3 regions of the Ensifer sp. NM-2 genome follow, and region 2 is predicted to be linked to each of the others. Evidence: riboswitches for the same ligand, from Rfam matches in the RefSeq annotation. Region 2 holds a riboswitch; each other region holds the start of a gene.

Region 1 (4,147 bases), on a different contig from region 2:
CACCTCTGTGTCAGCCTCGTATCGACAAGCCGGCTGCCTCCAATGTGGATGCTCGGGTCGAGCCCGAGCATGACGAAGAGATGGGCCATTGCGTAAAGAGTGCCGGAGCCCGCCGGGCGCCAGAAGGGGCGGGGTCGCCGCCCCTTCTGGCGTGGTCGTTATCCCCGAACGTCTGCCTCGCTGTCGACCGGCATATAGAGGTCGCCACCCTCACGATACTTGGCCGCCATCGCTTGAAAACCTTCCTTCTGCGCCTCGGCGCGGATGTCGTGCGAGATCCGCATCGAGCAGAATTTCGGCCCGCACATGGAGCAAAAATGCGCGACCTTGTGCGCCTCCTTCGGCAAGGTTTCGTCGTGGAAGGAGCGGGCGGTTTCCGGATCGAGCGACAGGTTGAACTGGTCCTCCCAGCGGAACTCGAAGCGGGCGCGCGACAGGGCGTCGTCGCGGGTGCGGGCCGCCGGGTGCCCCTTGGCGAGATCGGCGGCATGGGCCGCGATCTTGTAGGTGATGACGCCCACCTTGACGTCGTTGCGGTCGGGAAGCCCCAGATGTTCCTTCGGTGTCACATAGCAGAGCATGGCCGTGCCGAACCAGCCGATCATCGCGGCACCGATGCCCGAGGTGATGTGGTCGTAGCCCGGGGCGATGTCGGTCGTCAGGGGCCCAAGCGTATAGAACGGCGCCTCGCCACAGACAGCGAGCTGCTTGTCCATGTTTTCCTTGATCTTGTGCATCGGCACGTGGCCGGGGCCCTCGATCATCACCTGGCAGTCTTTCGCCCAGGCGATCTTCGTCAGCTCGCCCAGCGTTTCCAGTTCGGCAAATTGCGCCGCGTCATTGGCATCGGCGATCGAGCCCGGACGCAGGCCGTCGCCGAGCGAAAACGAGACGTCATAGGCGCGGCAGATGTCGCAGATCTCTTCGAAGTGCTCGTAGAGAAAGCTCTCCTTGTGGTGGTGCAGGCACCATTTCGCCATGATCGAGCCGCCGCGCGAGACGATGCCGGTGACGCGGTCGACGGTCAGCGGGATATAGTGCAGCCGGACACCGGCATGGATGGTGAAGTAATCGACCCCCTGTTCCGCCTGCTCGATCAGCGTATCGCGATAGACTTCCCATGTGAGATCCTCGGCGATGCCGTTGACCTTTTCCAGCGCCTGGTAGAGCGGCACGGTGCCGATCGGCACGGGCGAGTTGCGGATGATCCATTCGCGGATGTTGTGGATGTTGCGGCCGGTCGAAAGGTCCATCACCGTATCGGCGCCCCAGCGGGTGGCCCAGACCATCTTCTCCACTTCCTCGGCCATCGACGAAGTGACGGCGGAGTTGCCGATATTGGCATTGATCTTCACCAGGAAATTCCGGCCGATGATCATCGGTTCGGATTCTGGGTGGTTGATGTTGGCCGGCAGCACGGCGCGGCCGCTGGCAATCTCCTGGCGGACGAATTCGGGCGTGACGTGATCGGGGAGATGGGCGCCAAAGCTTTCGCCGTCGCGTAGCGCGGCGCGTGCAGCGTCGCGGCCAAGGTTCTCGCGGATGGCGACGAACTCCATCTCGGGCGTGATGATGCCGGCCCGCGCATAGGCAAGCTGCGTCACCGCGCGCCGGCCGGTTGCGCGCAGCGGCGCGTGACGGAGGGGAAAGGTCGGCGTCAGCCGGTCGCCGGAGGCAAAGCCGTTGTCTTCCGGCCGCACGTCGCGCCCGTCATAGGCTTCGACATCGCCGCGAGCGATGATCCAGTCGCGGCGCGGTCTTGGCAATCCATCCTCGATGCGGATGTTGGCATCTTCTACGGTGTAGGGACCGGAGGCGTCGTAGACGGTGACCGGCGGCTCGCCCGACGTCGGGTGCAGGGTGATTTCGCGCATGGGAACGCGGATGTCGGGATGGATCGTGCCTGGCTTGTAGACCTTTTTCGAGGCGGGAAGCGGGCCTTTTGTGACCGAGAGTTCTGCGGGTTTGGTGGCAATATTCATGATGAGGCTCCAAGTTTGCGGTTGGAGACCCAGTTCTGAAGCCGGAAGGAAAAGACATGTTTGCCTGAAATTCCGCGCGAATGACGGAATCGTGGCGTCAATGTCTGCACCGTCCCTACGCCAGTATGAACTGGATCAGGTTCAACGGGTCACTGCGCCTCGGTCGGCAAAGCCGATCCGCCCAGCAGTATCTCAGCCCCTTGACGGGACCCCCCTGGTGAATGCCTAGAGATAGCCATCGATCCGGATGCGCCGTCAAGCGTTAATCCGAAGGTTGCGTGTCAGGCCTGTTGATTGCCCGGTAGAGCGTTTCCGGATGAGACGAAGCCGCGGGCACGCTCGTTCTTTTCGTTTTTACGCATTTCCTGACGGAAAACCGCTCCGCACTTTTCCTGGAAATGCGCTAGCGGCCGGACTTCTCTGATCCCCGGCGATCGGCATAATCCGCACGGTTGATGCCGTGCCGCTGCAGCTTGTCATAGAAGGTCTTGCGCGGAATGCCGAGCGCTTCGATCGTCGCCTTGACGTCGCCGTGCTGCGCCCGCAGCGCTTCTTTCAGAATTTCCGCCTCGTAGCGCTCGATCCGCTCGGGCAGGCCGGCACTGGTCGGCGCCGCGGCAATCGGTTGGCCGAGCGAACCTTCGACGCCAAGGGCGACGCGCTCGGCGAAGTGCGAGAGCTCGCGCACATTGCCCGGCCAAGAATGAGACCTCAGATAGTGGCTGACGGCCGGCGAAAGCGTCGGCACGTCGCGCTTGAAACGCTCGGCTGCCCGCGTCAGGAAATGCGAGAAGAGAAGGGGGATATCGTCCCGGCGTTCGCGCAGCGGCGGGATCGACAGGGTGACGACGTTCAGCCGGAAATAGAGATCCTCGCGAAAATCGCCCCGCTGGGCCGGGTCGCCGAGGTCGATCTTGGCCGCGGCGATGACCCGAATATCGACGGGGCGCACGATATTGGTGCCAAGCGGCGTGATCTCACGGGCTTCAAGCACTCGCAGCATCTTGACCTGCGTTGCCGGCGGCATCGCCTCGATCTCATCGAGGAAAAGCGTGCCGCCGCTCGCATGCTCGATACGGCCGACGCGCTTCTTCAGGGCACCGGTGAAGGCGCCGGGCTCGTGGCCGAAAAGCTCGCTCTCGATTACCGTTTCCGGCAGTGCGCCGCAGTTCAGCGCCACGAAGTTGCCGTTGCGGCGCCGGCTCCAATTGTGCAGCAGCGTCGCCACCACCTCCTTGCCGCTGCCGGTTTCGCCGGCAACAAGCACATCCACGTCGGTGTCGGCGATATGCCGCAAGGTCTGGCGCAGCCGTTCCATGACCGGTGTCTGGCCAATCAGCGGCAGGCTCTCACCGGCGACTTCGGCTGCGCGTTTCAGCGCGCGGTTTTCCATCACCAGCCGGCGTTTTTCCAAGGCGCGGCGTGCGCTCTGCACCAGACGGTCGGCGGCAAAGGGTTTCGGGATGAAATCATAGACGCCGTCCTTAATGGCCTGAACGGCCATCGGGATATCGCCGTGGCCGGTGACCAGAATGACGGGCAGGTCGGGGTCGAAATCGGCGATCCGGCGAAACAGCGTGAGGCCGTCGATCCCGGGCATGCGGATATCGCTGATGACGATCCCGCTAAAATCCGGGTTGAGGATTGCGAGCGCTTCCGCCGCGCCGGGAAAGGCGGAGACCGCGAGGCCGGCAAGCTCCAGCGTCTGCTTCATCGCCCGCCTGAGTTCGCTGTCGTCGTCGACGAGGCATACGGATTGCTGCATCGCTCAGGCCCTCTTCAAACGCACGGTGAAGACGGTGCCCTCAGGGCTGGTCTTGACCTCGATGTCGCCGCCATAGTCGGCGACAATCTCCTTGGAGATGGCAAGGCCGAGACCGAGACCTTCATCCTTGGAGGTGTTGAACGGCGTGAAAAGGTCTTCGAGGATATCGGGCCGAATGCCCGGACCATTGTCGGCGACAACAAGCGAAACTGTTTCGGAGGGGCCTAACTCGCACCGCACACGGATCTCAGCGTCTGCCCGATCACCGAGGGCTTCCAGGGCATTCTGCAACAGGTTGATCAGCACCTGTTCCAAGCGGATGCGATTGCCGAGCACGCTGAGGCCGTTATCAGGCAGGTCGATGACGATCGCGTCCATGCGGCCGGCAAAGCGGCTGCGC
Region 2 (4,147 bases):
CGCTTCGGCAAGACCGGCGGCGATCTTCATCAGCGTCGATTTGCCGGAACCGTTGCGCCCGACAAGGCAGATGCGATCCCCCGGCTCCACCTGCAGGTTGGCGCCGGCCAGAAGCGGCGTGCCACCGAAGGTCAGGAAGATATCGTCGAGTTTCAGAATGGGAGGCGCCAAGGCTCAGGCTCCGGAAAGGTCATAGGGGCGGGCGAGAACGATCGCCCGGCCGGTGTCGAGGGAAATGCGAAGGGGACCCTCCGCGACATTGGAAACGGTGCGCGAAGACCCGAACGGCAACGTGAAATCGGTGAGCGGATAACGCGCGTTGACGATCGTAAGCCCGATGAGATCGGTCAGTCCGAGGATCGAGAATAGGCTGCCCTTCGGCAGATCGATTTCGATCTCGCCTGCAAGCAGCGGATAGGCCTCCTCCTCACCCGAGGTCATGAACACCGGCAACCCACGTTCGGCCAGCGAAGCAGCCTGAAGCAGGTGCAGGAAGGCATGGTCGCTGCGTGATCCTCCGAGCGCGCCGGCAAAGATCAAGGCTTCGGCGCCACGCGACAGCGCCGCCTCGACAGCGATTTCGCCATCGGTCGCAGCCTTGGCGGCGGGATAGGGCTCGCGCGGGACATCGGCAAATTCCGCGAGCAGCGCCTCCTCGGTCGAATCGAAATCGCCCACCCAGACGTCGGGGGTCACGGATAGCACCCGCGCATGCCGCATGCCGCCATCGGCCGCAACGAAGCGGCTGCCTGCGAGCTGGCGCGCAAGGCGATCGGTCGGGGTCAGTGCACCGCCGAGCAGAATGGTGAAGGTGGATCGGGCCATGGCAAAGCCCATAGCGCAAAGGCACGGGCAAGGAAAAGCAAGAAAACCGAACAAGGGCGCGATCCGGCGATTTTGCGTCCTCGTTGTCAGTGATCTTCGGGCAAGGTATCGGGAAACAGCATCTCCGCATAGATCCCGGGGTTGGAATCGGGGATCTCGATGGCGCCGACCGTGCGTCGGTAGAATTCGGCCGGGCCGACGCCGCCGATGATGGCGTAACCGTAGCCTGCGTCACGCATCGCCGTCAGGCTCACGCGCAAGAGCGCCTCGCCGATCCCCGTCCGCGCATGGCCTCGTCGACGCCCGTCGGCCCGAAGAAACCGAGCGCTGTGACATCGTGGCAGGCAAAGCCGACGATCCGGTCCTCGAACACCGCGATGTGCATGCACGTCGGCGTCGATCTGAAGGCCGCCTCCGCCTCGCCCGCCCAGCCGGAGCCAAATGTCTGCTCGATCCAGGGAACAACAAGCTTCGTTCGGGTGCCATTGCGCGGTGAATGCCGATACCGTCAGCAAGCGGTGATCTCGCTTGTGCCGGCAGTGCATAAAGGCGAACGAGCATGTCAGTCATCGCAGGCTCCTTCGGCGTCTGCAAACTCTGCCGACGATTTTACCCCATGCGCCGCGGCGCGAAAATGCGGGGCGGGCGCTTTTGCCGTCCTCAAACTTCGCTTGCCATCAAACCGGCTCGGCGGTAAATCTCTACCCGCTCTAACGGGGTGCCTTCCGACCGCATGGCGGCCGAAGGCTGAGAGGCGTTGAACGCCAACCCGCGGAACCTGATCCGGCTCATACCGGCGGAGGGATTAGACGCGATCGGATCGATACGCCCTTTTCCCATGCAACATCATTTTTAGGGAGAGGTGCCTGCCATGTCCAATTCATCGCAACTCAAGGTTCTTAGCCGGCTAGCGCTTGCCGCGACGGCAGGACTTGTCTTCGCGGCCAATGCCGTTGCTGCCGACAAGACGCTGACCGTCTACACCTATGAAAGCTTCATCACCGAATGGGGGCCGGGTGCCAAGGTCGCCGAAGCTTTCGAGAAGACCTGCGAATGCAAGGTCACCTATGTCGGCGTCGCCGATGGCGTCGAGCTTCTGACCCGCCTCAAGCTCGAAGGCGCGGCCTCCAAGGCCGACATCGTGCTCGGCCTCGATACAAACCTCGTCGCCGAGGCCAAGGCCACCGGCTTCTTCGCGCCGCACGGCATCGAGCCTGCCAACGTCAAGGTACCCGGCGACTTCACCGACGACACCTTCCTTCCCTATGACTACGGCCATTTCGCCGTCGTCTACGACACCCAGACCTTGAAGACGCCGCCGAAGAGCCTGAAGGAACTGGTCGAAGGCGACGCCTCTCAGAAGATCGTCATCGAGGATCCGCGCACCTCGACGCCGGGCCTCGGTCTGCTTCTCTGGGTCAAGGCCGTCTATGGCGACGAAGCCGGCGCCGCCTGGGCCAAGCTCAAGGACAGGGTACTGACCGTAACGCCGGGCTGGTCGGAAGCCTATGGCCTCTTCACCAAGGGCGAAGCGCCGATGGTGCTTTCCTACACCACGTCGCCCGCCTACCACATGGTGGCGGAAAACACCGACCGCTACCAGGCGGCCGAATTCTCGGAAGGTCACTACATCCAGATCGAAGTTGCCGGCATGACCAAGAGCGCCAAGGAGCCGGAGCTTGCCAAGCAGTTTCTCGCCTTCATGACCGGCCCGGAGTTCCAGTCGATCATTCCGACGACCAACTGGATGATGCCGGTCGCGGCGACCAAGGAGCCGCTGCCGGAGGCTTTTAGCAAGCTGGTCAATCCGGAGAAGACTTTCCTGCTGCCGTCGGAAGAGGTGGCGGCGAACCGCAAGGCCTGGATCGACGAATGGCTGGCCGCCATTAGCAAGAACTGAGGCGCATTTGTTCGCGCCTGCCGAAAATCGCATCACGATGACCGCCGGGACTTTAAGTCTCGGCGGTATCCTGCTGTTTGTCGGCCTGGCGATTGCAGCCCTTTTGCTCCAGAGCGGTGACTTCGGCAACAGCGTGCTGTTCGATGCCTATATCTGGCGGGTAACGCGCTTCACCTTGCTGCAGGCGAGCCTTTCGACGCTGCTTTCCGTTGTTCTTGCCATCCCGATCGCACGGGCGCTTGCGCGCCGGCCGAGCTTTCCCGGCCGCGTCTGGGTTCTGCGGGTGATGGCCCTGCCGCTCGGCCTGCCCGTGCTTGTCGGCGCGCTCGGGCTGATCGAGATCTGGGGCCGGCAGGGCGCGCTCAACACCGCCCTCGCCGGCCTCGGGCTGCAGCAGCCGATCAGCATCTACGGCCTTTTCGGCATCCTGCTCGCCCACGTCTTCTTCAACATGCCGCTTATCGCACGTCTCTTTCTCGCCGGGCTCGAGCGCATCCCTTCGGAATACTGGAGAACCGCCGCCAATCTCGGCATGCCGCCAGCCGCACTCTTCCGCTTTGTCGAGTGGCCGGTCCTTCGGGGATTGCTGCCAGGTGCTGCCGGCCTCGTCTTCATGCTCTGCGCCACCAGCTTCACGCTGGTGCTGACGCTCGGCGGCGGGCCTGCCGCCAGCACCATCGAGGTCGCGATCTACCAGGCGCTGCGCTTCGATTTCGACCCGCCGCGGGCGATCGCCCTGTCCGCCCTACAGATCGTCATGACCGGAGCCCTGCTCCTGGCTCTAACGCGTGTCGCGACCGAACCTGCACAAAGCGCAACCGCGGGCAAAATCTCCAGACGCTATGATGCAGGAACCGGCCTCTCCCGGACGTCCGACGCCGGCTGGATCCTGTTCTCGCTGCTCTTCATCGGCGCACCGCTGATCGCCGTCGTCGGTTCCGGCCTGCGTGCGGATCTGGTGAAGCTTGCCGGCGACCCGACCGTGCATCGTGCTCTCGTCACCAGCATTGTCATCGCCGTCCTCTCGGCATTCTTTTGCGTCACCATGGCCGCCGCGATGATCCGCGCCGCCGGCATCGTCGTGGCGCGTCGCCACGCCCCGACCTTGGCCAGGGCATTTGCGGGCACTGTCACCGCCAGCACGTCGCTGGTGCTGCTGGTGCCGCCGGTCGTGCTCGGTGCGGGATGGTTTCTGCTCCTGCGCCCCTTCGGCGATGTCGCCCGTTTCGCCCCCGCCATCGTCGTCGCCATCAACGCATTGATGGCGCTGCCGTTCGTGCACCGGATCCTGGCACCGGCGATGGCAACACATGCCGCACGCACCGACCGACTGACAGCAAGCCTCGGCATCCGCGGCTTCCATCGCCTGCGATGGATCGACTTGCCGCCGCTCCGGAAACCGTTGCTGATGGCGTTCTCCTT
Region 3 (4,147 bases), on a different contig from region 2:
CGGTCGAGCGCCGCCGGCCTTTTGGCGAAACGCGGCAGAGTGTCCGTGAATGCGCTGCGGTTAAGTTCGTCATCCAGGTTCGGGTAGGCCTTGACGAACAGCTTCCAGGCTTCATCCGGATGATTGATGAGAAAGATCGCTCCCTCCTCCACCGCGGCCAGGAAGGGCCGCAAGCGTTTGTCGGCCACCTTTGCCTTGTCGGAAACGAAGACGAGTTCGTCATAAAACGGCACGCCATGCTCTTCTGGGAAGAAGGACCGGCCATCATGCCCCTCGAGCCGCATCTGCGTCAGCTCGAAATTCCTGAAGCCGCCGATCGTTGCATCGACCTTGCCCGCGATCAGCGATGGGGAGAGCGCGAAGTTGACGTTGATCAATTCGACATCCTCTTTCTTGAGGCCGGCCGAGGCCAGCATCCGGCCGAGCATTGCATCCTCGAAACCGGAGACGGAAAAGCCGATCTTTTTGCTCTTCAGATCGGCAAGGCTTCGGATCGGACCGTCGTCAAGGACGGTGACGGTGTTAAGCGGAGTCTCGACCAGGGTGCCAATGCGAACAAGCGGCAGGCCCGCGGCATGATCGAGATAGAGATTCGGTTGATAATGCACGCCGATATCCGCCTGCCCCGCTGCAACGAGACGCGGCACGCTTGAAGGATCGGCGGGCGGAACCAACTCGACATCGAGCCCCGCCCTTTCGAACAGGCCGAGCTCCTTGGCGACAACGATCGGAGCATGGTCGGGATTGACGAACCACTCCAGCATCACTGTCAGCTTTTCAGCGGCAGTTGCTGAGCCGGCTGAAAAGACGACGCAGAGCGCGAGGCTGGCGGAAAACAGAAAGTTGCGGATCATAATGTTATGAACTCTCCCAATGGATCTCAGAAATTCACGTTTCCCGCGCCCAGTGCGCGAGAGGACGGGTTGCCTCATCGACGAGAAGCCTGAGGCCGACGGCAAGCACGGCAAGAATGGCCATCGCGGCAAAGACGACATCGGTCTGCATGCGGGCATTTGCCTGGACGATAACGAAGCCGAGGCCGGCCGAGGCGCCAACCCATTCGCCGACGACCGCGCCGAGCGGCGCCAAGGGGGCCGCAACCCGCAGGCCGGATACCAACCCCGGCAACGCCAGCGGCAGCCGCACAAACCTTAGCGCCTGCCAGTGGCTCGCTTTGGTCAGCGCCACGGCATCAAGGATCTGCGTATCGGTGCGTCGCAGCCCATCAGAGAATGCGGAAACAACGGGAAAGAAAATGATGATCGCCGCCATCACGATCTTGGAGATCATGCCGAAGCCGAACCACAGCACCAGTAAAGGTGCGATGACGAAGACAGGAAAGGCTTGGAGGACGAGCACGAAAGGCCAGACGAGCTTTCCGAGCCGCGGCAATGCCGCGAGCACGATAGCAGTCGCAGCGCCGAACGCCGTGCCGACCGCGAGCCCCGCCAGCATTTCGACGATCGTCACCAAGCTCTGCTCAAGCAGAAATTCTGGCTGCCGCGCAAAGACGGCCAGTACCTCGATCGGCGTTGGTAGCAGATAGCGCGGCAGCGCAAAGACGACGACCGCCCCTTGCCAGAGGACAGCAAGCACAGCAAGGCTACGAACAAATGTGAAAGACACGCGCATCGCCGGTCAGCCGACGCAGCAACCCGGACTAAATACAAACCCGCCATCCGGCGGCAACTTGGCAAAAGACAGCATCGATCGATCTCCAGACAAAATATCACGGAGACCCAGGTGAAAGCGAAGACGCGATTAGTTTGCCGAAACTGGCTCTTTTCCCGTTCCTACGCCGGCATGACCCGGATCAGGTTCAAGGGTCCGGCTCACCGCCATCTCAGCACAGAGTAGTGCTCCCCTCGGAATACTTGAACCTATGGGATACTCTCAAATGTGTCAAGGATACTTTCAAAACTCTGTGTTTCCGCCAATACAAAAGGACACGACTACCAGTGACTGGCAATGGGTGCGAAATCTGAATCACGTCATGTTGAATTCACATAAAAATACCGAATTTATAGATAACGACAGAACAACCAAAGAATAATATTGTGAATGCCTCGGCAAACACAGGATATAATAAAAATATAATCAGACACAACACCAAGGAAGCATATGAATATTTCATCAAGGGATATCTACCACACCCACGAACGGCTGCTTGAATCGCTCGTTTACATGGTGTCGTGTACTGATGCCGGTAGGGATTGCATCGCTTTCTATAAGACTGTTACACTTCCAACGTCCACTACGTCACCTTGAATGCGATTAATGCCCGGTTTCCGTACAATCTTTCCAGCGGTACCGTTGAAACGCGCGCCGAGTGATTGGCCGGGCTGATTGGAAGACCAAGCCCCCGTGTACTCAACAGTGGCTTCCTGGTTGGAGACACCTTCCACGGACAGAAAATTGGCAGCTTTGTTGAGACCAATCTTGCTATTCTCCAAGGCGTAAAATCCGTCGATTTTGATGAGATTTGCACCATTGACTTGCTCTTGGAGTGCCAGCGGCAAGGATGCCATGGGTGATGCCCTGACATAGACAGCTTCCTTTTGGCACCCTTCGGAGTAACCACTGACAATATTAACGGTTGTGCAGCCCTCAATGTAAAATCCAAAAAGGTCGCGATCAGCTGAACAATTAAACAGCGCGGCGGCAACAGAGCCAGCTATATGCCAGCCAACGCCTTTATTGTCTGAGGAATAGCAACTATAGGCAGCAATTGTGGTTGAAAATCCGGAGATTTTAACACCAGCGCCCGCGTTCAACGTCGACCAAATGCTTCGCATTTCGATCCCGAACGCATTTTGGACAAGTATTCCTTCGGCGCCAGCCTGCTGCGTTCTTACATTCTCAAACATCCCGCGCGCCGCGTAGTTGCTGCCCCCCGAGTTGTCGCCGACCACCGCGATGTTGTGGGACGGAGCACTCCGAATGGAGAGATTGCGTACTCCAAAGCCTACGCCAGGCCCAAATTTTATGCCGCACTTCCCGGGAGCAGCAGTGGAGAAATCCATAACCGTAGCCTGCTGACCTTCTCCTTCAAGATAAATATTATGTACCTTCTCAATCCGATCTGCATCAAACCTAATCTCATCGTTAAAGAAGTAGACCCCACCCCGAGGAAGGACAATTTTTCCCCCTCTATGTGCACCGCCTCGTTGCATCATGTCCCGAATCGCCTTTAACGCGGCCGTATTTGCCGGAGCGTTGCTGGGATCAAGTCCGTTTTCGGATGAGCGCAGGCCGTAGTTCTCTCCGTTTACGAAAGGCAATCGGTCGCGTGCGCTGACCGTCAAAGACCCCTTCGTCACGGCAACCACGCCCGCGCCCGCTACTAGACCCGCCTTGAGGAACGAGCGTCGCTTCACAATAACTCCTGTCTTTGCAGCATACCTGAAGAATCAGGCATAAGGTAACCGCGCATCGTGATGTGGCAGTACCCGCCATGTGAGAACCATCAGATGCTATGAGCCGAAGCTTTCGCTCTACTACGAATCACCTTAACGTTCCTGCGAACGGGTTCCCGTTCAGGGCCGCAGCAACTCGCCTGCAGTCGAGGAGTGCTGATGCTGCAATGCTTTCGAATACTCAGCCAATGGATTGAGGCTTAGATTGCGCTCGACACCGTCCAGAAACGAATACTTGTCCAAGCATACGCACGAATGAAATGGGCACGGCACGGCCGAGGTCGGCCGCGCTGGAAGCTCTGGATCGAAGAACGATCCAAACTCGGCGGGGTGGCAGCCGACAAACACTTTCCCCGTGTAGTCTACCTCATAGGCCACCGCCGGAAAGCTGCATTGCAGGCCAAACGGGTCATCGCTGCCGGTACGATAGCGAAAGTCAAGGTCCGGGATCGCATCGGCCATGACCATTAAGCTCGCATCTGAATACGTTCCGTTGCTCAGCCACAGCGGGTTTGGGTGTAGAACCAAGCCCAATTCAGCAAATTCGTCCCGACGACGCTTGAACGCCTCCACGTTGTCATCACTCATGACGTAGTTGACCATGCCTATTTGGACGCCCGCTCGCTTTAAAACCAAAATGCGTTCCTTGAACTCCTCTTCGTTTGTGTGACTCGGGTGGAATGTGCACATCAGGATGATCTTCCTGAAATCTACACCCACGAAAAGTTCAG

What was found. A riboswitch is a leader RNA that binds a small molecule or an ion and turns the genes downstream of it on or off. The one in region 2 is predicted to bind thiamine pyrophosphate.
Region 1: it holds a riboswitch for thiamine pyrophosphate, as region 2 does, so the genes downstream of both, thiC (phosphomethylpyrimidine synthase ThiC) here and thiB (thiamine ABC transporter substrate binding subunit) in region 2, are expected to answer to the same signal.
Region 3: it holds a riboswitch for thiamine pyrophosphate, as region 2 does, so the genes downstream of both, C6558_RS26190 (ABC transporter permease) here and thiB (thiamine ABC transporter substrate binding subunit) in region 2, are expected to answer to the same signal.

Annotation. Positions count from the first base shown of each region.
Region 1 is NZ_PVZR01000006.1:195,784-199,930, forward strand. It holds gene thiC (phosphomethylpyrimidine synthase ThiC) at 159-1,982, opposite strand; TPP riboswitch at 2,077-2,208, opposite strand; gene C6558_RS14650 (sigma-54 dependent transcriptional regulator) at 2,386-3,747, opposite strand; gene C6558_RS14655 (sensor histidine kinase) at 3,751-4,147, opposite strand, start outside.
Region 2 is NZ_PVZR01000007.1:74,926-79,072, reverse strand. It holds gene C6558_RS15895 (ABC-F family ATP-binding cassette domain-containing protein) at 1-171, opposite strand, end outside; gene C6558_RS15890 (thiamine diphosphokinase) at 175-825, opposite strand; partial or broken gene C6558_RS15885 (GNAT family N-acetyltransferase) at 912-1,395, opposite strand; TPP riboswitch at 1,530-1,647, shown strand; gene thiB (thiamine ABC transporter substrate binding subunit) at 1,697-2,725, shown strand; gene thiP (thiamine/thiamine pyrophosphate ABC transporter permease ThiP) at 2,757-4,147, shown strand, end outside.
Region 3 is NZ_PVZR01000016.1:1,489-5,635, reverse strand. It holds gene C6558_RS26195 (ABC transporter substrate-binding protein) at 1-854, opposite strand, end outside; gene C6558_RS26190 (ABC transporter permease) at 889-1,632, opposite strand; TPP riboswitch at 1,774-1,876, opposite strand; gene C6558_RS26185 (hypothetical protein) at 2,226-3,377, opposite strand; gene C6558_RS26180 (radical SAM protein) at 3,537-4,147, opposite strand, start outside.